DNA from 2 places in the Ectobacillus polymachus genome. Region 2 is predicted to be linked to the other one. Evidence: riboswitches for the same ligand, from Rfam matches in the RefSeq annotation. Region 2 holds a riboswitch; the other holds the start of a gene.
The links. A riboswitch is a leader RNA that binds a small molecule or an ion and turns the genes downstream of it on or off. The one in region 2 is predicted to bind lysine.
Positions count from the first base shown of each region.

Region 1: another riboswitch for lysine. It lies ahead of ACM5BR_RS02400 (amino acid permease); the one in region 2 lies ahead of lysA (diaminopimelate decarboxylase).

Region 1 covers NZ_JBLREB010000001.1:465,741-491,469, forward strand. The annotation lists gene nrdE (class 1b ribonucleoside-diphosphate reductase subunit alpha) at 1-723, shown strand, start outside; gene nrdF (class 1b ribonucleoside-diphosphate reductase subunit beta) at 745-1,710, shown strand; gene ACM5BR_RS02310 (quinone oxidoreductase family protein) at 1,753-2,721, shown strand; gene ACM5BR_RS02315 (class I SAM-dependent methyltransferase) at 2,772-3,539, opposite strand; gene ACM5BR_RS02320 (GyrI-like domain-containing protein) at 4,205-4,693, shown strand; gene ACM5BR_RS02325 (hypothetical protein) at 4,816-4,992, shown strand; gene ACM5BR_RS02330 (hypothetical protein) at 5,080-5,535, opposite strand; gene ACM5BR_RS02335 (CPBP family glutamic-type intramembrane protease) at 5,822-6,865, shown strand; gene ACM5BR_RS02340 (DUF3913 family protein) at 6,983-7,165, opposite strand; gene ACM5BR_RS02345 (hypothetical protein) at 7,475-7,678, shown strand; gene ACM5BR_RS02350 (SseB family protein) at 7,724-8,125, shown strand; gene ACM5BR_RS02355 (S66 peptidase family protein) at 8,216-9,139, opposite strand; gene ACM5BR_RS02360 (NAD(P)H-dependent flavin oxidoreductase) at 9,238-10,317, shown strand; gene dltD (D-alanyl-lipoteichoic acid biosynthesis protein DltD) at 10,670-11,845, opposite strand; gene dltC (D-alanine--poly(phosphoribitol) ligase subunit 2) at 11,842-12,081, opposite strand; gene dltB (D-alanyl-lipoteichoic acid biosynthesis protein DltB) at 12,148-13,296, opposite strand; gene dltA (D-alanine--poly(phosphoribitol) ligase subunit DltA) at 13,293-14,804, opposite strand; gene ACM5BR_RS02385 (teichoic acid D-Ala incorporation-associated protein DltX) at 14,819-14,965, opposite strand; gene ACM5BR_RS02390 (M20 metallopeptidase family protein) at 15,205-16,371, shown strand; gene ACM5BR_RS02395 (GNAT family N-acetyltransferase) at 16,525-16,950, opposite strand; gene ACM5BR_RS02400 (amino acid permease) at 17,109-18,578, opposite strand; lysine riboswitch at 18,677-18,868, opposite strand; gene ACM5BR_RS02405 (peptide chain release factor 3) at 19,173-20,744, shown strand; gene ACM5BR_RS02410 (hypothetical protein) at 20,796-20,966, opposite strand; gene ACM5BR_RS02415 (VIT1/CCC1 transporter family protein) at 21,248-21,958, shown strand; gene ACM5BR_RS02420 (YeeE/YedE family protein) at 22,149-23,381, shown strand; gene ACM5BR_RS02425 (hypothetical protein) at 23,436-24,002, opposite strand; gene ACM5BR_RS02430 (efflux RND transporter periplasmic adaptor subunit) at 24,420-25,729, shown strand, end outside.
Region 2 covers NZ_JBLREB010000001.1:1,252,325-1,260,177, forward strand. The annotation lists gene lysA (diaminopimelate decarboxylase) at 1-1,188, opposite strand, end outside; lysine riboswitch at 1,299-1,481, opposite strand; gene pssA (CDP-diacylglycerol--serine O-phosphatidyltransferase) at 1,843-2,550, shown strand; partial or broken gene ACM5BR_RS06425 (transposase) at 2,615-2,845, opposite strand; gene yfmH (EF-P 5-aminopentanol modification-associated protein YfmH) at 3,126-4,409, opposite strand; gene yfmF (EF-P 5-aminopentanol modification-associated protein YfmF) at 4,411-5,673, opposite strand; partial or broken gene ACM5BR_RS06440 (ABC transporter permease) at 5,811-6,024, opposite strand; gene ACM5BR_RS06445 (BMP family lipoprotein) at 6,076-7,137, opposite strand; gene ACM5BR_RS06450 (GntR family transcriptional regulator) at 7,218-7,853, opposite strand, start outside.

The sequences.
Region 1 (25,729 bases), 780 kb from region 2:
GTTGGACTTGGGGCTATGAATTTACACGGTTTTTTAGCAAAACATAAAATTGCTTTTGAAAGTGAAGAGGCAAAGGATTTTGTTCGTACCTTCTTTATGATGATTAATTTTTACTCGATTGAAAAAAGCATGATGATTGCAAAGGAAAAGGCTGAAACATTTAAAGGCTTTGAACAATCCGAATATGCGAAAGGGACGTACTTCCGTAAATATGAGGAAACGAGTTATATGCCTATTACTGATAAAGTACAGGAATTATTCGCCGATATGCATATCCCTACGCAAGAAGACTGGAGTGCTTTAAAAGAGAAGGTGCAAACCTACGGACTATACAATGCATATCGACTTGCCATCGCACCAACGCAAAGCATTAGTTACGTTCAAAATGCCACTTCCAGTGTGATGCCAATCGTAAATATTATTGAATCCAGAACCTATGCAAACTCTACTACTTACTACCCAATGCCAGGTTTATCAAGGGAGACTTTCTGGTATTACAAATCTGCCTATGAAATGAATCAATTTAAGCTAATTGATTTAATTGCAGAAATTCAAGATCATGTTGACCAAGGTATTAGCACAATTCTCTATGTAAACAGCGACATTTCAACTCGAGAATTGGCACGGTATTATATTTACGCTCATAAAAAAGGATTAAAAAGCCTCTATTATACAAGAACGCGTAAGCTTACTGTAGAAGAATGCGTAGCATGCGTAGTGTGAGTATAAAAAGGAGGGAATAGTATGCGTGCAGTAAACTGGAATAAGCAAGAGGATGAGTATAGTCTCGTCTTTTGGAAACAAAATATTTCGCAATTTTGGACAGAGGAGGAAATTTCCGTCTCCTCGGATAAAAATACATGGGTTCGCCTTTCTAAGGAAGAGAAAGAGGCGTACAAGAGAATTTTAGGCGGACTTACGCTTCTTGATACAAAGCAGGGCGGTGAAGGAATGCCATTGCTCCTTCTCCATATTAAAAATTTACAAGCGAAAAGCGTACTTGGCTTTATGGGTGCGATGGAAGAAGTACACGCAAAGAGTTATAGTCATATTTTTACTACGCTAGCAAGTGAAGAGGAAATCGAAGAAATTTTCGATTGGGTGGATCATCATCCGCTCTTAAACAAGAAAGCAACGATTATTACGGACTATTATCATCGCCTATTTCGTCCGGATGCCACGAATAAAGAACTTTACATGGCAATGGTAGCGAGTGTATTTCTAGAAAGCTACTTATTTTATAGCGGTTTCTTCTATCCGCTTTATTTAGCTGGACAAGGTAAGTTAACGGCAAGCGGAGAAATTATTAATCTTATTATTCGTGATGAAAGCATCCATGGAGTTTTTGTAGGGCTGCTAGCACAAGAAACATTCCAGCATCTCTCTAAAGAGGAACAAGCTGAAGTAGGGCAGGAAACGATGGAGCTTCTACTGACATTGTATGAAAATGAAAAGCTATATACAGAAGAAATATATGCTTCCATTGGACTTGTGGATGAGGTAAATGCTTTTGTCCGCTATAATGCAAACAAAGCATTAATGAATCTTGGGCTCGATCCGTACTTTGAGGAGGAAGATGTGAATCCAATCGTATTAAATGGACTCTCCACTGATACGAAAAATCATGATTTCTTCTCAGTGAAAGGAAACGGATATGTAAAGGCAACCAATGTAGAAGAATTAACAGATAGTGACTTTGTGTTTGAATAATATGATAGGATTAGGCTAAAAAAAGTAAGAGGGGTAGCCATCATGAAGGCATTATTTTTTGAAAGATTCGGTGGGCCAGAGGTACTGCAATATGGAGAAGTAGCTGATCCAATCTTACAAGAGGATGAGATTCTCGTTTCGATGAAAGCAATCGGCTTAAATTTTGCAGATGTGTATCGGCGTAAAGGAAATTACCACCTGGCAGGAAAGCCTCCTTATATATTAGGATACGAAGGGGCCGGCGTTGTTACTGCAGTTGGACGTAACGCTATAGGATTAGCCAATATCGGAGATCGTGTTGCATTTGCAGACGTTCCATTTGCTAACGCGGAGCTAGTTGCTGTTCCGAAAGATAAACTTATCCCGCTTCCAAACGAGATTTCATTTGAAACAGCAGCATCGCTTTTATTACAAGGATTAACAGCACATTATTTAACGAAGGATAGTTATGCTGTACGTCTAAACGATGTGGCTCTCGTTCATGCTGCTGCCGGCGGCGTTGGTCAGTTGCTCGTTCAAATAATCAAGCGGTATGGAGGTAAGGTAATTGGTTTAACATCTTCTGTGCAAAAGGCAGAGGCTGCGAAAGAAGCAGGCGCTGATGTTACATTTCTCTACAATGAAGATTGGAAACAGGAAGTGAAGCGAGTGACGAACGGAAGGGGAGTAGACGTTGTTTACGAATCCGTTGGTTCGACGCTTATGGATAGCTTTGAAGTGACGCGTACATGCGGAACCGTAGTCTTTTACGGTATGGCTGGAGGCGACCCGGCACCGATTGATCCGCGTATGTTAATGGATACGTCCAAAACCCTGACCGGTGGTGATCTTTGGAATGTGCTAACCTCTTATGAAGAGAGAAGAGCTCGTTCAAGTGAGCTATTTCGCTGGATTCTAGAAGGAAGCATAACGGTAAAGACGCCAACTGTATTTTCATTGCAGGACGGGGCACGTGCACACACCTATTTAGAAAGCCGGAAAAGTACGGGAAAAATATTACTGATTCCATAACATATGGAAAGGGGACCAACCAAGAGTTGGTCCCCTTTGTTCGTGATAGCCTATTTTCGGCAGTGCAAAAGCATGGACTGCCCTTGAAAGCTAACGATCTGATCCTTTTCAGTAATGAGATGAAAATGCTGTTTTGCTTTTGGAGTAGCCCGAATCATATACGATTGCAGCTGTTCTTTTTCTTCATCTGAGAGGCTCATTCGATTACACCAGCTTTCAAACGGAAATGTTTTAGAAAAGGTTTGCATGTTCAGTATGGAGAATCCAGATTGTTCCACGATTGTTAACCATTCTGATTTTTTGTAGGCGCGATTATGGCTATAATCACGCGTTTTTTCTACTGTATTGTAAAAGGAGTCCAGTTCATCGTCTTCGGGCGCAACGTTGTCGAGTAGAAGAAAGGATCCATTTTCCTTTAGAACACGGTAACATTCAGCTACAAAGGAAGATACGGAAGGGAAATGATGAGGTGCAATTCGGCAGGCTACAATTGTAAAGCTGTCATCGGGAAAGGGAAGCTGCTCAGCATCCCCTTGGACGAAGTGAACATTATTGTGACCATTTCCTCTTATGAATGCCTCGGCTTTTTCGAGCATACGTTTTGTAATATCAAGAGCGATTACTTGAAAAGCAAGGGGAGCAAAGCCGTTTGCAACATGGCCGCCGCCCGTTGCAATATCGAGTACGATATCCGCCTGGCTTGCATTTCCAGCTTGTAAAAGGGCAGCAAGATCCTTCCCCTTGGCATGTGTTTCACTTGTTACATAATGCTCAGCATGTGTTCCAAATTGCTCCTGTACTTCCTGCTTTTTATTCATTCCATTCCCTCCTTGTGAATGTTATATAGCTAATGATTTCTTTCAAGTATATTTCTATATATATGTAGGCTTCTTATGTTTTCCTGAAGTTCCTGCTTATTTCTACTATATATATGCGGATTTAATTAAATAATTAGAAAAGCATTAGAATGCTCTTAAAATGAATGATGCCTACTCAACTGTTTATAAATAAACTCTTACTTTCTATTTTTATGTCACAAGGAGTGGCTGCCCTCGCTTAGATTGAATTTTTGATTTCATTTTATGCATCACTAGGATGAAAAAATTAACAAAATATTCCTTTTGATAGAATGATGGTATATGATGAATTTGTACAGAAATTCGACGCTAGCTCTAAATTAAGTAGAATTGGTGGTGGGTGCAATTGGGAAATTTCAAGACAATAGCATTCTGGGTTTTAATGTTATTTTTTTTAGTAACTGATTTCATTCGAGGTTTTATAGATTCTAATTTTGGAGAACTTGTAAGGATGTATTTTCGTGACACTCCTATTTTTATAAAAATAGTAATAATTATTTTATATACATTACTTGTAATTTATTTGTTCCCTTATAAAAAAAGAAAGACTTATTAAGCACCATATAACAAAGAAAAAATTACATATTATAGTATTTTTGTTTAATTACTAAGGGGGGAAAGAAAGCATGTCAAATACAATTACTAAAAGTGAAGTGGTGGAAAGGAAAGGTTTTGTTTTCTTAGGTAGGTCAATAAAAACAACGAATAAAGCTGAGATGAATGGAAAAGGTGAAATACCCGGATTTTGGGACGCATTTTACGAGAATCAAGTAATGGATACAATACCTAATAAAAAGAATTCTAATATTATAGCCCTCTATACAAATTACGAGTCCGATGAAACTGGGGTTTACACATTTGCATTAGGTACAGAAGTTTCAGAGAGTGATGAAAAACCTATTGAGATGGATTTACTAAAAATACCCGATGAAAAATATATAATATTTACAACTAGAAAGGGACCTATCCCTGAAGTAGTCATTGAAGCATGGCGAGAAATATGGAGTTGGTCAGAGGATAGAGAAAGAGCTTTCAAAACAGACTTTGAACTGTATGATAGTAGAGCAAAAGACCCTCAAAATAGCCAGGTTGATATTTATATTTCTGTAAAATAAATAATACAGTAATCCTTTTTTATCTTAGAGAATAAAGATGTTTTAGAAAAAGAAAGGGAACTTCTTATCGATTGAAGTTCCTATTTTTATTTCATGATCAACGTATAAAAAGGAGGATAAGGATGCAACAAAACCAGTTAGTGGGTTTAATATGCGGGCTTGGTGTTATTGCAATTACACTTTCACATTTAATTCATACATCCGGTATTGCATCAACGATTTTTTTCATATTAGGTTGGGGTTTAGTAGGATTTGGGATTGTAAAATTTTTTGTAATCCGTAAAAAAGGTAAAGAATAATATTAAAATAGACAGAACGACTTAACACATTGCCTATGTAACGGGAATGAGACCACTGCATAGGCAATGTGTTAAGCTTAGGATACACTAATCTGTAGTAGGTTTCAGGAATGGAATCCAAATCCTTTCAATGCCAATATGGTCGGATTCACATACAATTCGAAAGAGGCCGAGTTCATGCGAAGCAACTTCATCGAATTCACTAAAAAACGGATTGATGTACGTAAGCAAGTGCTTTGCATGCAGCTTTTTCAAAATAAATACAACAGGTGTATTCGGAAGAAGAAGTTCCTTTTCAAAGGATAATGGAATAGTCCGATTCGTCTCCAAATCGTGATCACAATGAAACTCACTAATAACGGAAACAAGAGTATGATAGTGATGAATCGCTTCATCGAGAAGATGGAAGGAAAAAGAATCGTAACCACATATAACTTTCTCAATGCCATTTTCGATAAAAAAATTATTCAATTGCCTTCGTTGCATTCCTATTTCGGGTAGACTTATCGAATCTTCATAGGCAATCATGTATATATACTTCATATTTGCACCTCCTTTGCCACCTCTGATTGTATATTCCCTACATTTTATGCATGTTCCTTTATAAAGCGGGATAAAAATTTAGAAAAAAGATTATTATGCTCTAAGTAGTTTAAAGTGATCTGAGGCTCTAACACCATTCTTCATTGATTTCAGTCTATACAGGATGCTTGCTAATCTTACGTTTGATAAGGAGTAAACCTTTACAGATTTTCCTTTTTTCCATTGAAAAAGAAAGAAAAATAGATTGAAATACTGTAAAATTAGAGTAAATGAAAAAGGTTTGGAGGTGTTTTTTATTTCTACAGCGTTTGCGAATGTTAAACTTCGAAGCTTTTTCTTATGGATGCTACTTGGGGCTCTCGTTGTTATGGTACCGCTATCTGTATTTGTAGACAGTGGTCCGATAGGTGATAGTATAAGTACAGTCTGTTCCGATACACTCGTATTTTTTGCATTTCCACTGCTCTGGCTTTCTTATAAAATGAAACGTCAAAACCTACAGTTTCGTAGCTTTCTAGATCGCCCAATGAAGTGGGATTGGAAACTAATTATACTGGCAACCGCGATGGGGATGCTATTTTCTATCGGAATTTCAACCATTGAATTTTACCTATTATCGTATATAGCACCTAATTATATTATTAGCTTGTTAAATACGGATCAGGTCATTAACAATTACAATGGTTTCACAACCGTATTTAGCATTATATCAGCCTGTGTATTTGCTCCGATTATGGAGGAACTTATATTTAGAGGCTTTTTTCTTAATCGTCTTAGCTACAAGTGGGGCATTCGAAAGGCAATATTGGTTTCTTCCATCTTGTTCGGATTAGGACATTCCGATGTGATTGGTGCTACACTTTTTGGTATTACGATGTGTCTAATCTATATAAAGACGAGAAGCTTATTAGTTGGGATGGTCATTCATTCGTTAAACAACTTAACCGTTAGTATAACCCAGTTCATGAGTCCATCTGACTTAAATCATGCACCATTACAACTGGCTGATTTACGATCGACTCCAGATTTAATATTTTCGATCATTGCGGTTTTAATTAGTCTTATTTGGTTTATCCCTTTTCTACGGAATGCATGGCGCCATTCAACTGATCAAGGTCTGCCTGCCCTGCAACAGATTCATCCCGTTCAAGAAGAACGACATGATGTGATACGCCAAGTGAGAATAGGTGAGGATGCTATGATGGTTGACTTGCCAGATGAAATAGTTAACCAACTCCATCTTGAAGAAGAGGATTATGTAAAATTAGAGATGGACGGAGAAAAGTTAATTATTACGAAATCTAACCATGGTTATCCCATGACCTTATGAAGAAGCTCTCATGCAGAGCTTCTTTTTTTGCTGGAACGGAGAGATGAAATCAAAAAGAAAAAAGCCTTCAAATAAATAGCAATTGGCTTTTTTCTTGTATATGAAGGGGTAAAAGAGCTATGCAATCAAGATTTCTACTCTGAAGTTGCTGCCTTTTTTGATGTATTTGATGTCCATAACGGTACGGATTTGGTCGATGATTTCAACTTTTTCACCAATTCGTGGGATGGTAGGTACGTTGTCCCAGATTCCTAATAAGTCAGCTTCTTTATTTTCGTGTTCGTAAAACCAGATTTTCATACTGAAACTCCTTTCGTTGCCAATTCTTATTTTTATACATAATATATCATATTTATTCTTTTTTGCAATGATTCTATTATTTTTTGTAGAAGGGTTGTCCAAAAAAATAAATTTACCTATTTTAGAGATAGGAAAATTCACCCATTTGTATTAATATAGTAGATAGAGTTTATCCCGATATTAAGGGCAGTAAGACCTCTAATTTAAGGCTTACGAGATACAAGTGAGGGACACTACCTAAAAAGCTGATTGGTTCAACTAACCCCCGCTGAGGGAAGCTTCACTTTATGGAAGGGGCACATGATAATCTTGGATTGTGAGATTTGGCAGGAATGGCAGCGATTATGGGAACGTATGCTAGCACTTGAAAAGAAACTAGAGGATTCGATTCAGGTCTGTGAAGCATGGTATGTTTGTAAGCGAATTGTGTATGAAACACAGGTGATTATTCCGTTATTATTCCTATTGGAAGTTATAAAACGATTTATGGTGGATAAGCGTATAAATATTTGAATAATGATGCTTACATTACCAAAGAGAAGCGAGGATGAATCCTGTATGACTGAATATTCTGCATTAACAAGAGTGGAAGCGTTAGTGGCATTGGCTAAGACAGATGAAAAACGACGTAAGGAATTTTATGATGCTTTGCTTGATGCACACTTATATACGTTTGGCAAGCTTGAATCGGAAAAAGGTGCAGCGGAAGGAAAGATAACTCTTCGATATTTTCAAGGAGATAATATGTGGGTTCTTCCGATATTTACTAGAATTTCATATATGCAAGAGGCTATTCCGAGTGAAATGTCAGCGATTACGATTCGTGGCAAGGAACTTTTTAATATTATAGATCTTGAGGCAACAGTTGTGCTTAATATTGGTACGGAGGTAAGCAAAACATTTTCACCTGATGAAGTAAAAGATATTGCGAGCGGTAAAATATTTTCTTTATATTCGTAAATGAAAAGATTGCATGGTTAATGAATAGTGGATACTTAGATTCCTATCATAGTATCCACTATTTTTTGATGCATGCTGTTAATGGGCAATTCAGTAGGTCGATACGATTCCAGGTTCTAGTAGAAGGGTTCGTTCTGTTCCGTTCATCACGGCATATCCTCCAATTGGAATCGCGTAGTTTGGTCTGCAATGGCCGATGGGAAAGCCGGCAAGTATAGGGACTTGATTAGGAACAATGTGATCATAAACAATTCGCGTTAAAGAAAGAGACTCCTTACCTTTTTTCGGCTCACAGTCATGAAAATCCGCTAGAATGATACCAGCGCAGTTTTGCAGTTTTCCTGCTAGACGAAGTTGGTTGAGCATGCGATCAATGGCATAGGGCGCTTCGTCTATATCTTCGAGCATGAGTATGCGGCCTGTTGTATCGATTTCGTAAGGAGTCCCAAGGGTGCTGACAAGAACTGTTACATTTCCTCCAACGATAGGAGCGCGCACTGTGTGAGAGAATGAGGGATATTCATCCTGCTTCGCATAGAATAGAATGGGAGTAGGAAAAAATAGCTGCTGCAAGGAGGACAAGGAATGAGGATGAACGTCCATCGTTCCATATCCATCAGTCATAGGTCCGTGAAAGGAGATCATCCTTGCATGTTGGTTCATAATAATATGTAAATAAGTAATATCACTATATCCCCAAAAAATTTTTGGCTGACTAATCAACGGGGTTATATCTAAATATGGAAGCAATCTTGCACTTCCATAGCCGCCTCTCGCACAAAAGATTGCCTTGACATCGGGATTTGTGATAGCTTGCTGTAAATCTTCTAACCGCTGTGCATCACTTCCGGCTAAAAATCCATCCTTTCCAAAAATGTGACGTCCTAATTGAACATCAAGACCAAGATGCATGAGATATTGTTTCATCAAATGTACTGCATCCTCATTTACGGGACCTGCGGGAGCAACAATCTGTACAGTATCTCCCTTTTTAAGAGCTGGTGGTTTGTTCATGGATTTATTCCCCCCTATTCGAAATATATGCAAAAATAACAAGGATTTACCCTTCTCTAATAGAAGTTATGTACAGATAGAAAAAAGGAGGACTATTTATGGAACAAACTAAGCTTATGAATATGCTCGGTATAAAGTATCCGATTATTCAAGCAGGAATGGCTGGGTCGGTAACAACAGCTGAGCTTGTAGCAGCCGTTTCAGAGGCAGGAGGTCTCGGAACACTAGGTGCTGGATATATGAAACCTGAAGTCATTCGTTCTACGATTGCAAAAATACGTGAACTGACTGCAAAGCCTTTTGCTGTAAATTTGCTAATTGCAAGAAGAAGATTAATAGATGATCAAATGATTCAAAATGGAAAGCGTATGATTCGTCCTATGGAAGAACAATTAGGTTTACAAGAACATAGAACAGCCATTCCAGAAGAGGATTATCATGAGAAGCTAGCGGTGTTAATCGAAGAAAAGGTTCCTATCGTTAGCTTTGCCTTTGATATACCGGATGTGCAGGAGATACAAGAGCTAAAGAAGCATGGAACCATTATAATAGGCACGGCAACAAATGTGCGAGAAGCGAAGGTACTTGCCAATATTGGTGTTGATGCCATCGTTGGGCAAGGCAGTGAAGCTGGTGGGCACCGTGGCACATTTCTTGGAACTGAGCCTCATTCGCTAATTGGAACAATGGCACTGATTCCTCAGCTCATTGCAGCAGTTCCTACCATACCGATTATCGCTGCTGGTGGCATAATGGATGGAAGAGGTCTTATTGCAGCAGTGGCATTAGGAGCAGAGGGGGTTCAAATGGGGACTGCTTTCTTAACTTGTAAAGAAAGCGGGGCGCATCCTGTTCATAAGCAAGCTGTCTTACATAGTAATGATCAGAGTACGGTCGTAACGAGAGTATTTTCAGGTCGCTATGCTCGCGGAATTGAGAACGCATTTATAAAGCAGATGAAAGGTAGCGAACAGGATTTGCCTCCATATCCGATTCAAAATTCTCTTACGTCATCACTTCGTAGTGCTGCGGCCACGCAAGGAAATGCGGATTATATGGCACTTTGGGCAGGACAGGCTTCATCGTTAGCTCGTGAGCTAACAGCAGCTGACTTAGTTGAGAAAACGATGGAGCAAGCAAAAAAACGAGTTGCAGAGCTGCATCAATTTAGATTGTAAGGAATGCTAGATTAGTAAATCTTCTATGTAAAAAGGGACCGTCTAAAAAGTCCCTAAAATAAAAGTGCCAACGAAAAACAAATTGTTTTTCGTTGGCACTTTTTCATTTTTCAATAGATTGTGGGCCATTGCCACGATGCCGAACTCCATTCTTACTTTATCTAAGCTGCGAAGTTGGACCACGGAGGTTTTATCGACGAAATCAATATATTTATCAACGAAAAACATCGTTTATCGACGAAAATTAAAATATATCGACGAAAAGAAGACTTTTATCAACGAATTTCCTTGATTTATCGATTATTCGCAAAATCCGACACGTTTTGCCCATCGGCCTGAAGGAATCCTCCGTTTACTTTCCATCATAAAACTGTTTTATCGCTTCATCAATGTAAATCCAGCCTTTCCAGCCGACATGAATGGTATCTTTCATGAAATATTTATCATATTCATGGTCAGAGAAATCAGCCACGGTAAAGCCGGATTGTTCGATTTGATTTGTTACTTTTTTGTAGTAGGATTGCCGTCGTTCCTGTGGGAACCCTGCATAGTCATACCACGGCCCGTTTACAGGAACAGAGATAAAGAGTGCTTGTGCGTGTTTTTGCTTTAATAAATCTAGTACCATTTGCAAGTCATTGTATTCTGGTGATACATCGTACGATTCATTTGCTCGGTAGCCCTTTAATGCAGCTAGCTTTTGGGAAATTTTATCGTTATAGTAACTATCGTCTATACCGTATGTATTAGATTTTGAGTCGTTTTTTCCAGTTTGATCAGCGCGATGCTCGAGTTGATCCCATGTTAGATTTTTCAAATGTGGATCTGTATTGGGCTTACGTCCGTACACAGTTACGAGGGAAAGAATAAAATCCTTTCGCTGTAGAATGCTTCGGTACATGTATGCCAGTGGTTTAGCAGCCTGTGCTTTCCATGTGTGTGCAGAGTCTGTATATACAATTCCATCAAGCATTGTTGTGAGCAGCTTATCCTTTTTCACTACATCAAAGGTTAGGAGCCTTTCGGCAGCCTGCTTCTTAAGTGCGGGATCAATCGTTTGATTAAAGAGAAAGTCATATGCCTGGATTGATGAAAAATTAGGTGCGAAATGCTCCTCGTTTAATCCTTCTGCCACAAACCATTGCGGAGAAAGAACAAAGACGATTTTTTTTCCTTCTAATTGATCTGCGTTTGCAGCCAGGCTTAGGAAATGAGTTAGTGATTGCGTACCGCCTCGACCAATGAGAAATGGCGTAAACCCGTCAGGATTTACGCGAAAGTAGTTAGATGGATGGTATACATCTAACCGAGATAGCTCTGATGAGCCATACATTGGAAGGTATTTCGGATCCTCTAGCATTTTCTTCTGTAAATCAATTCCTTGAAATACGTTTGGATTTAAGGAAGTAGCTGCATCTTCCAACTTTTTATCGTTCAAAAGAGAAAGCAAAAACGAATTGGGAAGAAACAACAGGATACAAAAGATTAGGAATGCTAGAAGGATCGGTCCAAACTTGGGAGTTTTCATTGCATGTCCGCCAATTTTTTAATGATCAAGTTTGGTGTAGCCCATTCTTCGCGGTCGAAATCAGAAATGGATACTTCAATGCCTAAACGTTCTTGAATTTCTACTAATAAAGTAACGGTTCCAAATGAATCAAGAATGCCTTCTTCAAAAAGAAGAACATCTGGATTTTCTTTCACTATATCGTTTTCACACACTTCTTCTAGTAAGTCTAATACTTGTTCTGTTAATTCAGCCATGATTGTAATCTCCTTTTCCTTTTTTTTCATAACCTTATAGTACTCGCTTCTAGGCAAAACGCAACGTTAGATGATTTTGCCGGAGAAGATAAGAAATCCGAAACATACGAAGTGAAATGTAATGATAATTGCAATGATATGCGTTAGTTTATTTTTCGGCCAAAATTTATGCTTTTTGTTTTGCCGTTCAAATAGATCAAACAATATAAATAGAAGTGCGTGGTACAAACCATAAATGATATAATTCGTATGGAGTCCATGCCACATTCCCATGATAAAGAAATTCAAGAAAAATCCCATGTAGGAAACGATGTAGCGGTCTTTAATAAGCTTCTTTTTGGTCATAAGGAAAACAAAGCGCATATAAATATAGTCGCGGAACCAAAAGGATAGGCTCATGTGCCAGCGATTCCAGAAGTCCTTAATATTGCGGCTTATAAATGGTTTATTAAAGTTTTCGGGCGTCTTAATGCCCATAAAATAGCTAATCCCAATCGCAAAGGCACTATAACCGGCAAAATCAAAAAATAAATAGAAGCTATAGGCATACATATAAACGAGCACAGAAGAAAACGTATTGCGCATGATAAATTCTGTATGAAGCATATACTCATTAATCAAATAGCCGATGATGAACTTATACAGAAATCCTTGAAATATCCGATTAATCCCTATGTAAAGAAGTTCCTTGTATTCTTCTGCTGATGGTGTTTTTTCTATATCCTTTTGAAAGCGACGATAGCGATCAATTGGTCCAGATGTAATGGTTGGAAAGAAGAGTAGGAAACGAAGGAAGTCATAGAGTGACAGTTCTTTAATTTGCCCGTCTCTTATTTCAATAATAATTTGCACCGATTTAAATGTTAAATAAGAAATGCCAAGAAAGCCAATGGCATTTGACGGCTGTATAATCGGAATGATTTTCACAAGCAAAAGCGGTAGAATAGCCAAAAAGGTAGCAACATAAAATGTGCTCGCTTTATTGTTTTTCTTACGCAAAGGGAGATATCCCTTTGCAAGTAAGACTTGCCATAAAGTATAGCCGATGAGTGAAACGGCTTGCACCGGCTGATTAGCGAAAATAATAGCAAGTATGATAACAGTGACAACGGAGTTATATGTCCGCAGTGATTTTCCTCGTAGCCCAGCTATGATCGTAGGAGCAAGCAGGATCATTAGAATGAAAAAATAGGTAAACGTTGCATAAGGAATCATACTGTAACCTCACTCAACAATTTTTTTCGATCGACTTTTCCGTTTGCTGTCATCGGTATACTTTCACGATACTTAAATTTTCGCGGAATCATATAGCTCGGTAGAAAGGATGCAATTTCTTTTTTTATAGCAGAAGTGAGCTGATATTCCTTTTCAAACGAATGTTTTTTCGGAATCACTACTGCTAATAGGTGATCATATGATTCTCCTCTTTTAACAGGGACAACAACCGCTGCTTCTACATAGGAACTCGTTCGGAGCTGATGTTCAATTTCCTCTAGCTCCATACGGTAGCCGTGTAGCTTTATTTGAAAATCCAAGCGGCCATGGAAATAGAGAAGTCCATTTTGTATATGACCGGAATCGCCTGTCTTATAGGCACGTTGACCATTGATGATTGTAAAGGATTTGTTTGTTAAATCCGGGCTACCTAAATAGCCAATGCTTACGCTTGGACCATTTATAATGATTTCACCCTTTTCTCCTTCAGCTGCAACGGTTCCGTCTTCTTTGATAATTAGAATTCGACTGTCGGATTTACAGTAGCCGACAGGAAGAGAAGGATGTGTATGTAGAATATCTTCCGTCACTTCTACATGTGTAATGGCTACTGTCGCTTCGGTAGGACCGTATGTATTTATAACACGTGCGTTTGGAAACCGTTCCTTTAGTTTATTAGCTGTGTCAGTTGAAAGAACTTCTCCGCAAAACAGAAAGGTGCGTAAGTTTGGTAGCATATTTTCCGTAAATGAAGGCTCCATAAGACACATTTGTGCAAAGGAAGGTGTAGACGTCCAAACTTCTAGTTGGGACTTTGCAAGGAACGCAAATAAATCTTTAGGTTTGGCAATCATATCCTTGTCGATGGCCCACAATGTCCCCCCCGTTGTTAAGGCAGGAAATAAATCCATAACAGACAAATCAAATGAGAATGGTGCTTGATTTAAAAATATTTGGCCAGGCGTGATGGGAAAATCCTGCTGCATCCAACTCACAAAACTTTGCAAATTGCCAAGCGTAATTTGGACACCCTTCGGATTTCCTGTGCTGCCGGAAGTGTAAATAATATAGAAAGTATCCTTTTCCGTTACCGCCAATGTTGTATCTGCTGCTCTTCCCTTATAAGTAGAAAATATTTGCTGCAGCTCTTCCTTTTGAACGATAGGAATGGCTACATTTGGAATCGCAGTATCTGCTGCTGAAAGGAACAGCTTTGCACAAGAATTCGTAACAATACGATGAATACGATCAGCCGGTAGGCTGGTATCAACTGGAATGTATGCATGTCCTGCCTTTACGCAGGCAAGAAACATGATAATCATTTCTGGCTGCATATGTCCATATACTGCAATCGGTGCTTCACCTATCTGCTGCTGCGCTATCCAATATGCAAGTGCGTCAGATTGTTCTTTCAATTCTCCGTATGTTAGTTGTTGATCCCTCCATACGAACGCGTTACGGTTCGGCTCTGTAAGGGTCCATTGTTCTATTTGTTCTAACACATTCATATGCTTACCCCACTTTAAAACTCATTGTAAATAAATGTACTCGAAGTTGTATCTTTAAATCCATAAATCCCGAGAAGGGCTAGAAGAATGAATAAATAATAGAGGGTTTTCCATACCCATTGTGTCTGTGGTTTTACCCATATTTTTTGAATTACTTTCATGAGCTTCCTCCTACATAACATCCTGCTGCTATCACCATGTTCTATTTTTGATAGTATCACTGTACTAACAAAAAGAAAATCCTTTGCAATATGAAATAACCAGAGAATACGTTCATATTTTTGCGATTCCACCATATGGATATGGAGGGAAACGTTAAAAGAATCAGAAAATAGTATAGTACATTCTGCTTTAAATGTATATGCAAATGCTAAAATATAATAGGGAGAAGGGAAAGATCATGAATGATTTCCAAGGAAATAATATAAAGGAAAAAACAGTAAGTTGGAGAAGGCATCTGCACATGTATCCTGAGGTCTCTTTTCGTGAGCATAACACATCGCAATTTGTATATGAAACATTACAATCCTTTCCTCGCTTAGAGATTGTTCGTCCAACGGTGTCTAGTGTCATGGCAATTTTAAAAGGGAAGAAAGAGGGGAAAACGATTGCACTGCGTGCTGACATGGATGCACTACCGCTTCAAGAGGAAAACGACGTTAGTTATGCTTCAAAGATACCAGGAGTTATGCATGCATGCGGCCACGATGCACATACTGCTATCTTGTTAGGGGCAGCCGATGTACTTTCGCAGCAAGCAGATTCTTTGGCGGGAGAAGTTCGTTTTCTATTTCAGCATGCAGAGGAGCAATACCCAGGCGGGGCTGAAGAATTGGTACAAAAGGGGGTTATGGATGAGGTAGATGCAGTAGTTGGTCTGCATATGATGTCCGGCTTGTCAACCGGGAAGATTGGCATTACCTACGGACCTATGATGGCAGCGCCAGATGTGTTTGATATTATAATAGAAGGAAGCGGAGGACATGCAGCTCATCCGAAGGTGTGTATTGACCCCATTGCTATTGGTGCACAGATTGTCACGAACTTGCAGCACATTATTTCAAGGGGAAACGATGCCTTCGACCAACGCGTTCTTTCGGTAACGCAATTTCATGCCGGTACAGCTGACAATATTATACCAGAACGCGCACATATTATGGGTACAGTCCGTTCGTTTAAGGAAGAGCTTCGCAAGGATGCGGATACTCGAATTCGGCAAATCACAAAGGGCATAGTAGATGCGCATGGTGCAACATTTTCTTATTCCTATCGGTACGGCTATCGACCTGTCATTAATGATCCAGAGATTACAGGACTGATCGAACAATGTGCAAGTGAGCTGCTAGGCAATGAGAAAGTGATTATGCTCCAGCCATCGATGGGTGGAGAAGATTTCTCCGCCTATTTGCAAAAGGCAAAAGGCTGCTTCTTCAAACTTGGTTCTGGAAGTACACCAGAAACCTCTTATCCTCATCATCATCCTCGCTTTGATATTGATGAAGAATCTCTATCTATCGGTGTACGTATGTTCGTTCATATTGTGCATCGTTTTCTTTCAGCCGATTAATAAAAAGAGCAGCTGTTTATAAAACAGCTGCTTCAAGATTCGGACTGAAGAGGGGTTGAAAGAACTATGTCCACTATAAGTATATGCAAGCCGAGTAAGAAAGCTTGTACCTTTTACTTATTTTTAAAAAAGAGATTAAAATCGTTTCTCGTATTATAGAAGCTCCTTCACCATAATTACGTGAGGGATGCCGTCTTCCATAAATGGTTCTGTAATCGTATGATAGCCAAGTTTTTTGTAGAAATGTTCTGCTTGTGTTTGGCCATGCAGCATCGCTTTTGTCATTCCTTTTTCTTTTCCGAGATCTTCCATTGTTGTGACAATCAGCTTACCTACACCGTACTTACGATAGGAGGCTAATACACAAATTCTCTCAAGCTTCGCTACGTTATCAACGATGCGTAATCTACCTGCACCAACAGGCTCTTCGTTATTGTAAATGACAATATGATTTGCAACGTCTTCGTATTGATCAAATTCATCTTGTATTGGAATACCTTGTTCTTCTACAAAAACAGTTTTTCGAATGAAAAACGCATCATTACGTTCTAGTTCTGTCGTCACATATTTTGCTTTCAAAATTGATCCTTCCTTTCTAAAACAATGAAATCCGATATGAGGTAATATTCAGATTATAATATCGAATGGAAAGAGTATCAAACTTTTGAGAGGGCAATATTTATATGGAAATATAGAAGAGGGGTACTCATAAATTTTGAGTACCCCTTTTTAACTTCCTATTCTTCAACGAATTCACAGTCTTGAAGTGGAACGATCTTTGTCTTTTTCGCTGCTTTATACCAAAGCCAAACAATCAGAAATAGCGGTAAGCCGATGTAGGAAACAATCATGCTGTTCCAATCGATTTTTCCATCTGAAATAGCTGAGAAGCCTTGACCGATAATAACAATGGAACAAAGGATAAAAGCAAATATAGGTCCAAATGGGAACCATTTTGCACGGTAAGGTAGTTTGCTTATATCTCGTCCTTGAGCAACATAAGCCTTACGGAATCGATAGTGGCTAATCGCAATACCAAGCCATGCGATAAAGCCTGACATACCAGATGCATTTAATAGCCATGTGTATACGACACCATCACCAAACAAAGAAGCAAGAAATGCTATGGCACCAACGGATGCTGTTATTAGTAGAGCATTCACAGGAACGCCGCGTGAATCAAGCTTTGCTAAAAACTTCGGAGCTTTTCCATCACGAGCTAAATCCCAAAGCATACGAGTGGAAGCATACATACCGGAGTTTCCAGCTGATAGAACGGCAGTTAATATAACTGCATTCATAACAGATGCAGCAAATGCAATCCCTGCGCGACTAAACACAAGCGTAAATGGGCTGACAGTAACGTCGCTATTTGCTAAATCCGGGTTTGTATACGGAATAAGTAAACTAATAACAAAAATGGCTAGCACGTAAAAGAGAAGAATTCGCCAAAACACACTTTTGATAGCACGTGGAATGGCCACTCTTGGATTTTCTGTTTCTCCTGCTGCAACACCGAGAAGCTCTGTTCCTTGGAAGGAGAAACCAGCAGCCATAAAAACACCAAGTGTTGACATAAATCCGCCGTGGAACGGAGCATCGCCAATCGTAAAGTTTTGAAATCCAACTGCATTGCCGCCAATAATTCCAAAAATCATAGCAGTACCAACTATTAAAAAGATAATAACGGTTACGACTTTAATAATTGAAAACCAATATTCGGCTTCACCGAACCCTCTTACAGCTAAGTAATTTAATAGAAACATAATAACTAAGAAAAGTGCACTCCATAATAGGGACGATGTATGAGGAAACCAATATTTCATAATCATTGTTACAGCTGATAATTCTGCTGCAATCGTAATGGCCCAGTTATACCAATAATTCCAGCCGAGTGCAAACCCAAGAGAAGGATCTATAAATCTCGTTGCATACGTACTAAACGAACCGGCTACTGGCATATAGGTTGCCATTTCTGCAAGGCTTGTCATGAGGAAGTATACCATTATTCCAACAGCGATATAGGACACAAGAGCTCCGCCTGGTCCTGCATTATGAATTGAATTCCCACTGGCAAGGAATAATCCTGTTCCAATGGTTCCGCCGAGTGAAATCATCGTTAAATGACGTGATTTCAAACCTCTATGCAATTCATTTTGACTTGATGTAGTTTCATGTGATGAAACGGTCCTTGCTGTACTTTCCATAACTAAACACTCCTATTTTTATAGTTTGGAAGGAGTGGGGAATAAAAAAAGCCGTCGAAAGGATTCGACGACGTTATATACTACCCGCATCATGCCTTCCGTAAGATAGCACATCACATTTGCCGGTTTTTGCAAATGTGACAGTCCTGTTCCTATTCGAAAACAGTCCCAGCTCATGCTTCCAGAGTGGAGCACAAACTTCGGCAGCTTTTCCTTTCTGTACGGAGTCAGGCGATATTCTCTGTATCTCGTCCGTCATACTCTTAAAAGCCGCAACCTCTACCTCATCGGATTGATGAGGATTTTGTAATTATTAAATTGAAAAGACGAGATTATTATAGAAGATATATTGCAAAAGTACAAGTGTTTTTTCTCAAGGAACTAGTTGCAGGGAAGAAAATCGTAAAGAAATCAAAAATTAAGATAGGAAATGCATAGGAATTGTAAGTTAAACTTTAACTACGGGACAGGATTTGATATGATAAGAAGTGCTGAGTAGAAAGAGAAGACTCGTATAAGTCTCGTATTGACTACGATAATCACTACTGTGCATCGTTAGTTTTTTATATATATTTTTCGGAAAGGAATGCAGTTATGATTAGTGAGCAAATGAACAAGGAAATTGCGTCACGTCGGACGTTTGCAATCATTTCCCACCCGGATGCTGGGAAAACGACATTGACAGAAAAGCTATTGCTTCTAGGCGGTACGATTCGTGCAGCAGGAACAGTAAAAGCAAAAAAAACAGGAAAATATGCGAAATCAGACTGGATGGAAATTGAAAAGCAACGTGGAATTTCCGTTACATCGAGTGTGATGCAAATCCTCTATAATGACCATCGAATTAATATCTTGGACACACCGGGTCACCAAGATTTCAGTGAAGACACGTACCGAACGTTAACTGCTGTAGACAGTGCAGTCATGGTTATTGATGGAACGAAGGGGATTGAAGCACAAACAATCAAGCTTTTTAAAGTATGTCGGATGCGTGGGATTCCGATCCTTACCTTTATAAACAAATTGGACCGTGAGGGAAAAGAACCGCTTGAGCTTCTTGCTGAAATTGAAGAAGTGCTCGGAATTCAATCCTACCCAGTTACGTGGCCAATTGGCATGGGTAAACGATTCCAAGGTACATATGATCGCTTCGAGAAGCAAATAGAAGTGTTCCGTGGCAGCAAGGATTCGTTTTTTACTGATTTTGACGGCGAACATATTACGGATGAAGTAAAACAACATATTGACTCTTCCTACCTTGAGACATTAACTGAAGAGCTTGCTTTGTTAGACGAAGCTGGGAATGATTTTTCGGTTGAAAAGGTTAAAAACGGAACGCTGACTCCGGTATTTTTCGGAAGTGCGATCGCAAACTTTGGTGTGCAATCGTTCTTAGATGCATTTATCGAGCTAACGTCATCACCGCAGCCGCGAAATTCTTCAGCGGGAAAAATTGATCTGGATTATCCACATTTTTCAGGGTTTGTATTTAAAATTCAAGCGAATATGAATCCTGCCCATCGCGATCGTATTGCATTTGTTCGCGTGTGCTCGGGTAAATTCGAACGCGGGATGACGGTTACGCTTGCTCGTACAGGGAAGAAGCTGAAGCTTGGGCAATCTCAGCAATTTCTTGCCTCTGACCGGGAAACAGTTGAAGAAGCATATCCGGGAGATATTATCGGGTTGTATGATTCCGGGACGTACCAAATCGGCGACACGATTTTAGATGGTGGCGATGTATTTCAATATGATGCGCTGCCAAAGTTCCCACCAGAATTATTTATGAAAGTAACAGCTAAAAATGCCCTCAAGCATAAGCAATTCGATAAAGGGATGACCCAGCTTGTACAAGAAGGGGCTGTACAGCTGTATCGTACGCCATTTTTTGGAGATTATATTTTAGGAGCAGTTGGGGAACTACAATTCCAAGTTTTCGAATATCGTATGAAGAATGAATATCATGTTGATATTGAATTTGTTCCTATGAAGCATAGTATTGCGATGTGGACGAAGAAAGAGGAATTGCAAGATAACATGTTTGACTCGCGTATTATGCAGGTTGAGGATCGTGAAGGAAATCCGGTCATTCTATTTGAAAATGATTTTGTATTTCGTATGTTTAAGGAAAAGCATCCGAATATGACATTGGAGAGCAGCATGTAAGGCTAAATAGTAGAAGACAGGCACAACTAGGGATGTGCTTGTCTTTTTTCATTATTTCTCGGTTTTTCCTATCCAGTAGCTTGCAGTAACTAGGGAGAGGGTTCCTAATAAAAATCCAAAGGTTGGGGCATAGAGGAAGATTGTTTTTAACGCATAAGAACCTGCAAAGCATACAGTAGAAAGAGATAAAAATAAAATGCCTGTTTTTCGATCCTTGGACATAAGTGTATCCTCCTTTAGTTGTAATTACTGGAAATATTATTGTTTTAATTATAACAGAGCATTTAGAGTAAAAAAGATTTTTCTTTATTGAAGATTCTTTTACCGTATGTGCCTGTTTCTGTAAATTGTGATATAATAATGATAATCAAATAATTTGAAACAGGCATGGTGCTATTACATTTGTAATAGCACCATGTGGCATTTTAAGGGTAACGATAAGGATTTTCATTATCGCTGCTTTAGAATATGCAGTTGATTTGAAATATAAGGGGAGAATTTCTATGTCAGAGAAAGAATTGAACAAGGATACGCATGAAGAACAGCACTTTTTAGCTCCCGAATTTATTCGAGATGTGGTAATTGGAATGGCGGATGGACTAACGGTTCCTTTTGCCCTTGCAGCTGGTTTATCAGGTAGTGTTTCTAACCCAAGCTTAGTCGTGATTGCAGGTGTAGCAGAAATTGCTGCAGGTTCTATAGCAATGGGACTTGGGGGATACCTTGCTGCTCGTACCGATGAAGAGCACTATGCCTCTGAGCTAGCTCGTGAACGAAAAGAAATAGTGGAATTACCTAATCGTGAACGAGAAGAGGTAGCAGATATATTACGTGAATGGCATCTTCCTGAACCGACAGTCAAGGAGGCTGTTGATGCCATTAGTCAGGATGATGAAAAATGGGTAGATTTTATGATGAAATACGAGCTTGGACTTGAAAAGCCTGAGCCGAAGCGAGCGCGAAATAGCTCCTTAACCATTGGTTTATCGTACATTGTAGGTGGCTTTGTTCCTTTGCTCCCTTATATGTTTATTCAACAGTCGCAGTCTGCACTTATCGTTTCTGTTATTATGACACTCATTGCACTGTTTATCTTTGGATTTGTGAAGGGAAGATATACTGGGTCTAAGCCTATTAAAAGTGCTTGGCAAACAACTTTAGTGGGTGGAGTAGCTGCAGGTATTGCGTTTGTGATTGCAAAATTAATTTCATAACGTATCATTACTGGAGTACATCCTACCAAGATAGTAAACAAAAAAGGGTATCTCTAAAACGAAAGAGTACCCTTTTTTGTTTGCACACAAGAAATAATAAATTATTTAAATAAAACCTATTGGTAACGTTGGATATAAATGAATAATATGCTATAATGCTACTATTCTTTTAGTAAAGGAGGAGATGTATATGTCAAATTCAGCAAATGCTTCGCAAACAATTCCAAGTAAATCAAGTGGTATAGTTCCAAAAAGTAATCAAGCCATTATTTTCATTACTGTTACTCTATTTGTTATTGGAGCTATTTGGTTAGGTAATGCATTTTCAAGTAAACAGTCTGCGTTGTATGTGCTCGGAGGGTTTTTAGGATTGGCGTTATATCATGCACATTATGGCTTTACAAGTTCATTTCGCTACTTTTTAAGCGATAAAAAAGGTGTAGGGATACGTGCACAAATGATCCTATTTGTTATTACGAATCTATTATTTTTACCATTTTTACTTAAGGGAACGATGTTTGGTCATCCTATCGCAGCATCCGTATCACCAGTAGGGGTGTCTCTTCTATTTGGCGCTTTTCTATTTGGAATCGGGATGCAGATGGGAGACGGCTGTGCCTCCGGTACGCTTTATCATCTTGGCGGCGGCGATGCACGTTCGGTTATTACCCTCGTTGGTTTTATCATCGGGTCGGTTATTGGTAGTGCCCATTTTACATGGTGGGCTAACTTACCGCATCTTCAGCCTATTTCCTTCATTCAATCGTTTGGTACGGTAGGTGGACTCGCACTTAATTTATTGATCATTGCCATTGTTTTTCTCATTACCATTCTCGTAGAGCGTCGCCGTTATGGCAAACTTGAAACAGTATTTGGCAATGAACCGTTCTCGTTTAATACGCTTCTTCATGGTCCATGGTCCTGGATGACAGGAACGATTGCACTAGCAATTGGAGGAATTGCCTTTCTTCTTATTGCTGGAAAACCATGGGGAATCACATCTGCATTTGCATTATGGGGTTCGAAGATAGCTGGAGCTATTGGAGTTCCTGTTGAAACTTGGGGATATTGGCAGAGTGTACCGAATGCAGCTGCTCTGCATGCGAGTGTCTTTCATGACGGTACAACCGTATCCGATATAGGTATTATGCTAGGGGCTTTATTAGCAGTAGCACTTTCTGGTAAAGCAATCCGTTTTAGTCTTCGTTCGTATCCATTTAAGATGTTAGTTGGTCTATTCATTGGCGGCATTTTAATGGGATACGGCGCTCGTCTTGCCTTTGGGTGTAATATTGGTGCCTATTTTTCAGGAGTTGCATCCTTTAGTTTACACGGATGGGTATGGATGGTCATGGCTATGTTAGGAAGCTTAATTGGGATCCAATTCCGTAATAGCTGCGGATTTAAACGTAAGAATTCTTAGCACACGAAAACACTCACAAAGTTTCGATATAAAATGGAGCTTTGTGAGTGTTTTTTAATTCTGTTCTTTAGGGGAAGCTTTAATAAGGTATAATCCTAATCGAATAAATCCTCCGCCTGTAATAATTGCACCAATTACGCTGAAGATATCTTCGGCACTTCCTGCAAGACTTGCTACAGCAAAAATAACCGTTCCTATAATGAGTAAATAGCCGCCATCTCGAGGAAGAGTTGTTCCACGGGCCACAGAAATACCGAATAGAATCATTCCAAGTACAAAAAGTAAGGGACCAAATGAATGAATAGCATGTGGAACATTCGCTGCAAAAACTGCGTCTATAGAAGCTCCCGAAATTCCTGCAATTTCTACTAGAACAATAGCGGTAACAAGGATGGTACCAATAATCCCCGTAAGCATACCAAACATTCCAAGAATACTATTTTCTTCACTTTGTGCCTCATAGAGTACGAAAAATGCAAAAACCATAAGCAAATGGGATGTTAATATCATCGTCTCTCCTAATATCGTACCAACACCAAGGTTTATAATATGACCGATAAGTAAAAGAGCCCCTAATAAAATTGAAATAGAACCGCCTACAAATCTAAATGTAGATGCCATGCGTACATGCCTCCTTCCAAATGCATTATTTTTAATGTCTGAATAAAAGCAGTAAAGTCTACGAAGTCCCAAAATCTATAAGAATACATAGTGATATTCCAATAAAAACATCTGTCTAGATCATCCTTAACATTAAAACTAATTATATTATTAAATTAACTAATTATATTAGTTTTTGTCAAGATGCAATCTATGTAATTCTTAAGCAAAACTTAAGAATTTATAGATAATATATACTTGAAATTTTAATTATTTTTTTATGACAAACTGGTTACTTGAAGGAGGGGATGCTGAACCAGATACCGGTTCACTGTTAAACCAAGTGGAAATGAAGAATGTAATCGGTAGATTACTAGGTGATATTTCCTGATACAAAAAAGTTTCATTAACTGCATAGCAGTGAATAGGAGGCCTCTCATGTCTGAATTAGCATTGCAAAATGAAATACCTTTAAAGCCTAAAAAAAGAAAACGAGTCTTAATCATTAGCATTGTGGCTGTTTTTGTAATTGGATTGGTATCATATTATGTATATTCAAAAACAAGTGCACAAAGTAACACGGGAGCGCGAGTTCAATATGTTACCGTTCAAAAGGGAGATGTAGCGGAAACGATTTCGGCTTCTGGAACCGTTGCGGCAGCACAGCAAGTATCCTTAAATGGAGACAGTGCTACTAAAGTGACTGCTATCAATGTAAAAGTAGGTGATCAAGTAAAGGCTGGACAGGTACTTGCAACATTGGACGATACGGATGCTAAGAGTAAGCTGGCAAACGACCAAGCAAATCTTACAGTTGCACAAGCGAAATTAAATACAGTAAATCAAGGTGCCACTAGTGATGATATTAATCAGCAGCAAATTAGTGTGAGTAAAGCGCAAATTACATTGAATGGTGCACAGCAGAAATTAAGTGATACACAAGCACAAGTTGATGCAAAAAAGATGACTCAAAGTGATCTCAATCAAGCAAATAATGCAGCACAGCAAGCACAGCAAGATTATAATTTGGCAGTAGCGAAATTGAATCAATTAAAGGAGCCACCAAAGACAGCTGATGTACAAACTGCAAAAGCAGCAGTTGACCAAGCTTCAACAGCGCTGCAGGCACAACAAGCGGCGTTAGATAAATTAACGATTAAAGCACCGATAGATGGCGTCATTGTACAAGTAAATGGTGCCGTAGGCGATACTTCCACGAATGGGAAGGCATTAATTGTGATGGACGACGCAAATACAAGTCAGCTTAAAATTACGGCACAAGTAAGTCAGAGTGATATTAGTAAGGTGCAAAATGATATGAAAGCAACGGTTACTACTAGTGCTGTTGATAGTAAAACATTTAATGCGAAGGTTACTACCATTGCGCCTGAGGCAACTACAACATCTGGTGTAACTACTTATGATGTTACTCTTTCCGTGGATAATACAGATAATCTACTCAAACCTGGTATGACCACAAATGTAACGATACAGGTTGGGGATCATCCAAATGCTCTGTACGTTCCGTCTATGGCTTTGAAAAGTAAAAATGGCAAAGATGGTGTGTATGTTCAAAATACAGATGGTTCGGCATCTTCGGATTCTTCTCAAACCGGTAACGGACAAAGCGGCGGCCATGGACAAAATATTCCATCCAATTTACGATTCCAAGCTGTAACGGTTGGATATTATGGTACGGATAAAGTTGAAATTACGTCTGGATTAAAAGAAGGAGACAAGGTAGCCAT
Region 2 (7,853 bases):
ACTTGCCATCGAATACCCATAGGCGCCTGTACATGATACAGCTAGTACATCCCATGATGCAACTTTCGGCAGGACAATATCCCAAATCAGCATATCACCGCTTTCACAGCATTTTCCAGCAATTGATACCTTTTCTGCCGGCTGGTCGTTCGCACGATTCGCTAGCATTGCCTCGTAAGATGCCTGATAAAGGGCTGGTCGTATATTATCTGTCATACCACCATCTACGGCAACATATTTCCGAATACCTGGAATTTCTTTAATCGAACCAATTGTATACAGAGTCGTTCCGGCATCTCCTACAATGCTACGACCTGGTTCAATCCAAATTTCCGGCAGTGGATAATTACGGCTTACAAACTGTTTACGTACTGTGTCCGTCATCTCTTTGACATAGGTTACAATCGGAAGAGGTGTATCTCCATCTGTATACCGTATACCGAAACCGCCGCCTAAATTTAAAATGGTCATGATTTCACCTGTTTCCGCACGGACTAAATCGAGGAAGGCACTTAATATTTCAATGGCACGTACAAATCCATTTGTTTCAAAAATTTGCGAACCAATATGAGAATGAACACCTAGTAGATGAAATGACGGCTTTAATAAAGCTATTTTCATGGCTTGCAGTGCTTGCCCGCTCGTAATACCAAAGCCAAATTTTGAATCATCCTGTCCTGTTGTAATATATTCGTGCGTATGTGCTTCAACGCCAGGAGTGACACGTAGCAATATATTCACAATTTTGCCAGATTCCTTTGCAAGATCATGTAGAATTTCAAGCTCGAAAAAATTATCAACCACGAAGCAACCGATATTTGCATCAATTGCCATACGAATTTCTTCCTCTGTTTTATTATTTCCATGAAAATGAATTCGTTCTGCTGGAAAACCTGCTTCGAGTGCCGTATACAATTCGCCCCCAGATACTACATCAAGCGATAGATTTTCTTCCTTCGCTAGTTTACCCATTTCTAAACATAAAAACGCCTTGCTCGCATAGGCGACTTGATAGGAGAACCCGCTCTCCTTAAAAGCAAGATTAAACGCGCGGCTTTTCTCACGTATGAACGCTTCATCATACACGTATAATGGCGTTCCGTAGGTTTTCACTAGCTCAGTGGTATCACAGCCTCCTATTTCTAAATGTCCTTGCTCATTTATGCGGCTTGTTCCATGCAAATACATTGTTACTCCCCCTAGTTTTGTGTAAGAAAAAACGCGTAGAACCAAATGTTCATACGCGTTTCTATAAAATGAATTTCAAACCATCATTTTTTACAAGAAACCGCATCAACATCTCTAATAGTTCTCCACAAGCCCTTACTTGTGACAGTCCTGCACTTATTCAATGCAAGCCCAATGAAATAGTATTCAGGCTACTAGTTCACTTCGGCAACCATTTCCTTTTGTACTATGATCTTAGACCCCAGAAAGTCTCACATAGACTACTAATAAATGTTGCAACCTCTATTCATGAGATTAGATGAGGCTGTTATATAATTATTAACGTGATATATTGCTTTTAACAATACCAGACGAAAAACAAATTTGTCAATCCATTTTATATTTTTACACAAATTCTAATTATTATTCAATAAAAATGTAAAACTTGTACACGATTATTACAACGTTTACAGATAATATACATATTCAAAATGTATGAAAACAATGCTTTATATCGATTGTTTTGTGGTATGATAGAAAAGAACGTCTTTTATATGTTTAATCTTCCCATTATCTATTCAACCAGATATTTACCCAAAATCACCATAATCCTTACTTGTAGGATTTATAATAGTGGGATAAAAAGAATCTAAAAGGAAAGTAAGGGATCATAATTTGTACAGAGCAGCTATTCCGAATTTATTTACACTCGGAAATTTATTCAGTGGATTTCTGTCCATCGGATATGCATCCATTGGACATTATCGCTCCGCAGCAATATTAGTTTTAATCGGCATGATGCTCGATAGTTTAGACGGTAGACTCGCTCGTTTACTTCGTGTGGATTCACCAATTGGCAAAGAATTGGACTCATTGGCGGACATTATTACGTTCGGCGCCGCGCCTGCACTTTTAATGTATTATACATATTTTGATAAATTTGGGATAATAGGCTTATATATAGCAGGTTTGTTTCCACTGTTTGGGGCCTATCGACTAGCTCGGTTCAATGTTACGCCAACTTCGACCTCCTTGCATTACTTTACAGGAGTTCCGATAACAGCCGCTGGTGGAATTATGGCTTTTCTGACCTTGTTCTCACATATAATTCCACACATTATTCTCGTTGTCCTATACATTGTCTTCGCCTTTCTCATGGTAAGCCGCATTCAAATCCCTAGTTTAAAGGAAGTCCCTATTCCAAAGTATAGCATTATCGTTACACTCTTTTTACTCGGGATTATTATTACTATGTATACGCGAAATTTCGGGAGAATTCCAGAATTTTTATTCGTAGCTATACCACTCTATGTCGTTTATATGCTTTCACAGTTTTTACGTCAACGTCACTTTGACCGTATCAAGGATCAAGATGAGAAATAATGTTTTATTATAGAAAAGGCATCCTTCGTTGAAGTGACCCCAAAAAGTTAGACATTTATTTTCATTAGACAGCTTCTAAGGTTTGAGTTCGGTATTGCACGGGACTCAAACCTTTTAGTTTTGCCTTAATTCGTTTGTTATTATAGTAATCTATATATTTTGCTAATTCTTGTTTAAAATCCTCAACACTTTCAAATTCCTGTGTATATAATAATTCTGATTTTAAGGTACCAAAGAAGTTTTCCATTACAGCGTTATCATAACAGTTACCTTTACGGGACATACTCTCATTCATATAATTTAGTACGTCTAGTTTAAACTGTGTCGAGTAACTTGTATATGATTTTTTGAATAACCCTTCTTCTCCATCATGCTGGTACTGCCTTACCCAGTTCATTATCAAAGCTTTAGATGTACCTATGGACGCCCCCCAATCGAAGCATAACTCTCTCTTCCATCTAAATAACGTTGAACTGCCGCTAATTTATCTTCTACTGTAAATTTAGTCATAAAAAAACTGCTCCCCCAATTATTAGACTCTGTCTAACAATTGGGGTGCAGTTCACTCCTATTAACTATTTTGAAACAACTTGACAAATACTAATCCGTTTTTCATCCCTACATTCATTTGCCGCAGCTACAATATCCTGTACTGAAATTTCTTCAAGAATAGAAAGGGCATCAAATAAGTTTGAACCATTAAATGCATAGCGTGTAAACTGGTTTGCAATAAATTCTGGTGAATTTAACGACCGTAAGAAACCACCAATTTTTTTCTTCTTCGCACGATCTACGACGGCATCTGACAACGTATTTTCATTCGTTTGAAGCAAGATATCAATGATTCGTTTCGCTAATTCATCTGGATCCTTTGTATCCCCGCCGATCATTGCAAAACCAAAACTACTTTCTTCGGTGTAATCATACGAAAACGTATCATCAATGAGCCCATCGTTGTAAAGTTGCTCATAATTGCTTGAGCTTTTTCCAAATAGACAGTCTAATAAAAGAGATATCGTAATTTCGTACTTTAACTTTTCACGCCCTGTGTGTGCCTTATCTTTTCCCTTTATACCGACTAAGCATTTTGGCGTTTGTACTTGCATTGGAATGACAAGCTTTTTCGTTGCAACATGTTCTGGTTCTTCTTCAAACCATCGCTTAATTTCTGGCTGCTTGCTATAATTCTTTTTCACTTGGTTATTACGAACTAAATCCATAAGCAAAGCAGGGTCAACAGGACCTACAATAAATAAAAGCATATTACTTGGGTGATAAAATGTATGGTAGCATTCGTACAACAAATCTTTCGTAATACCGCTAATGGATTCTATCGTCCCAGCAATATCTATTTTTACAGGATGTTTCTCATACATACTATCAATTAAACCAAAATATAAACGCCAATCTGGATTATCTTGATACATTTGTATTTCTTGACCGATGATACCCTTTTCTTTCTCAACCGTTTTTTCTGTAAAATACGGAGATTGAACAAAGTCAAGTAATGTGTTCAAATTTGTTTCTACATTCGATGTACAGGAAAACAAATACGCAGTTCGAGTAAACGAAGTAAAAGCATTGGAAGATGCACCTTGTTTACTAAACAGTTGAAATGCATCATGATCTTCTTTTTCAAACAGTTTATGCTCAAGAAAATGAGCAATTCCATCAGGAACATGTGTATATTCACTTTTCTCTAGCGGGACAAACACATTGTCAATGCTACCATATTTCGTCGTAAACGTTGCATACGTTTTATTAAATCCTGGTTTTGGCAAGATGTATACGTCCAAGCCATTTGGCAGTTTTTCATAAAATAGCTCTTCTTTTAATTGATCAAAAGAAATGGTATTCATCTTATACCTCCTCTAATCCACGTAGTAGATACACGGTATCCATCTTTATGTTCTTCGCAACCGCAATTATTTCATCTTTTGTTACCTTATTAATGGCTGGAATCCATTGTTCAATTGGAATATCAACGTTAGCAACAACATTATGGTAAAGAATTTCAATAAGCCCCCTTGGCATATCTATTGTTTCTAAAATCTGATTCGCAATGACAGCCTGTGTTTGTTTTACATCTTCATCTGTAAAATCTCCGTTTTGCATGGCTGTCAGCTGCTCCTTAATGATGGCCAGTGCTTTTTCGTAATTCTTGGATTGAATACCTGACATCACAAAGAGCAAACCTTTGTGACTTTCATAGCGTGATGCAGCATAATAGGCAAGGCTGTTTTTCTCACGTACATTCACAAATAACTTAGAATGAGAGAATCCACCGAACAAACCATTAAAAACTTGCAAAGCAAAGTACGCTTCATCCTTGTATGTTATATTGGTACGATAGCCAATATGTAATTTACTTTGCTTGAGATCTTGCTTCTCTATTATTTCCTTTGCTTTTGTTACATCGGTCCGTTCCTTATCATTTTGCTTCCGAATATTTCGTTCTGGTAAATCAAAATATTTTTGTACAAGCGAGATTGTCTCATCTGGTAAATCTCCAATGAGATACAGATCGATTTCATCCTCAGCAAGTGCCTGCTGATAATAGTCATAAAGGGATCTCGGCGTAATACTAGCTACTTCCTCTTTCTTTCCATTCGCACTAAGACGATAGTCCTCATTCTGGCACATCTCTTCGATAAGACGTTCACTTGCATATCGCATTTTGTCATCATACACGGAATCAATTCGCTGAATTAATGCACGTTTTTCAGCTTCAACGATAGCAGGTTGGAATGCACCATTTTGGAGCGAAGGGCGTTGCAACACATCGGATAACATCTGGATTGCTTTTTCTAATAGAGGCGGAGCATTATGCAAATAGATTTCATTTGCAACATCCATATAAATAGAAATGATGTGTTCTTCCCCTTTTTTACCGACATCTACCGCCAAGGATGCTCCGTACATTTCTTCTACATATTCTCTTACATCTTTCACCGTTGGAAGCGTTTTCGTTCCGCTTTGAAGAACATAAGGAAGAAGAGCACGATACGTTACAGTGCTTGAAGCGAGTGGTGCCTTCATTCGAAGTACTAGTGTATTTGTTTTATATTTTACAGTACGAATTGTATGAACGGTTAATCCAGCGATTTTCTGAACATGTTGCATATGTATTCCTCCTTTTTCAAATAGTCATTTACAATATACCGTTTTCTAACATTCATTTGCAACTTGACTATGTTACAGCTAGTATATGCAAAAAAACTCGCGTACATTTCGCGAGTTTTTTTGCAAAGCGTATGATATTATCGTTTTCCTTTTTCATACGGTGTTCCAAGCGCTTTTGGAGCTTCAGAGCGTCCAACAAATCCAACTAAGGCTAAATATAGTAAGGACATAAGGTAAAATCGTTAATAACACAGATGGTACTCCTTGAAGAAACGGAAGTGTCCCTCCTGTTATAGCCAGAGATTGCGCAAAGCCAAAGAATAATGAGGCTCCAAGCGCTCCAATTGGATGCAATATGTAATCGAGATGAATCGTATTACAAAAATATTTCCAGGTATTAATTTATTTTTGTAGAGAAGCTTCATATGTCTTATAATCTTGTTCTGTTGCCGGTATCTTAATCGTACCATTTAAAATTTGTTTTTTAAATTCGTCAACTTTTGCTAACGCTGCTTTTGATACATTATCTTGGGTAGGAGCGATATCAACACCTTTGTCCTTTAAACCAAATTCTTTTACACTGCCACCTTTAAGTGTGCCGTCTTTTGCCTCTTTTGCTACATCAGCTACTGCAACGTCCACGCGTTTAACCATGGAAGTCAATGTTACATTTTCAGGCATACCTTCTTGGCTTTGGTCACGGTCAACACCGATTACCCATACCTGTTGTCCTGCTTTCTTACGGTTTTTCGCTTCGGTAAATACACCGTTTCCTGTTGCACCAGATGCATGATAAATTACGTCAACGCCTTGACCGTACATCGCAGATGCCAATACAGAACCTTTTTCTGGTTTATCAATCGCATCTGCATATTCAGATACGATTTCAATTTTTGGATTTACTGATTTTACACCTGCCATAAAGCCATATTCAAATTTTTGAATTAACGGACTTTTCACTCCGCCAATAAAACCAACTTTATTCGATTTTGTCGTCATCGCTGCTACTACACCAACTAGGAATGATCCTTCATTTTCCTTAAAAGTAATGCTTGTTACATTTGGCTTATTTACAACACTATCTACAATCGCAAATTGATTATTTTTAAATTGATCAGCTATTTTTGCAACTGAATCTTGCATTAAATATCCCATACCGAACGTTAAATTATAATTTTGTTGTGCCAATTTCGTTAAGTTCGGCTCGTAATCGGAACTTTGCGTTGACTGTAAATAACGATAGCCTTCGTTTTCTTTTAAACCATTATCTTTACCGAATTGCTTTAAACCTTCCCATGCAGATTGGTTAAATGATTTGTCATCTACTCCACCTACATCTGTTACCATACCTACTTTAAAACTAGTGGACTTGTTTACATTACTTGAATTTGATGTTCCGCAAGCTCCTAAAACGGCACTTACAGCAAGCGTGAGTGATAAAAAAAGCGCTGCCTTTTTTTTCATACTAACATCCTCCTTCATTGTCTATAATCGTTGACTGTCCCTTTTGAAAGATTGTCACCTACTCAAAAAGAACAGGGACCTTACAAACGTTTTCTTAAAACATGAAAGCTAAATGTGTCAGCACGAAAATAATTAATGGAATATAGGATTGGTTCATCACTTTGATCATAATGCATTTGCTTTAATACGAGTAAAGCTGTTTCTGGGTCACATTCTAATATAGGTGAAACCTTGGGATGATAGCCTAGAGGTTCAATATATGCGACTGCATATGTAATACGTTTATTGGTCTTCTTATGAATAATATTTAACAGTGATTCTTCTTTATACTCTGATAAATCCGGCAAGATATGCTGCGGAAGCTTGTCCACACAATACACAACTGGCTCTCCATCGGCTGTACGGACACGCTCAATTGTAAACATTTCTATTTCATCTGTGCTTTTGAACTTTTCTTGCTCCTCATCCGTTAGAGCCATAACAGAGGAAGAAAGAAAAATCGTACCTGGACGTTTTCCTGCTTCGGTAATCATATCTGTAATACTGGAAAGCTGTTCAATTCCAGATGAAAAAATCGGTTTCGTATTCACAAATGTTCCTACTCCGTGACGACGAACGACGACATTTTCTTCTTCTAAAATACGAAGTGCCTCTCTAAGCGTTGCTCTGGAAACTCCTAGTTCTTTTGCTAAATCAAATTCAGACGGCAATTTTTG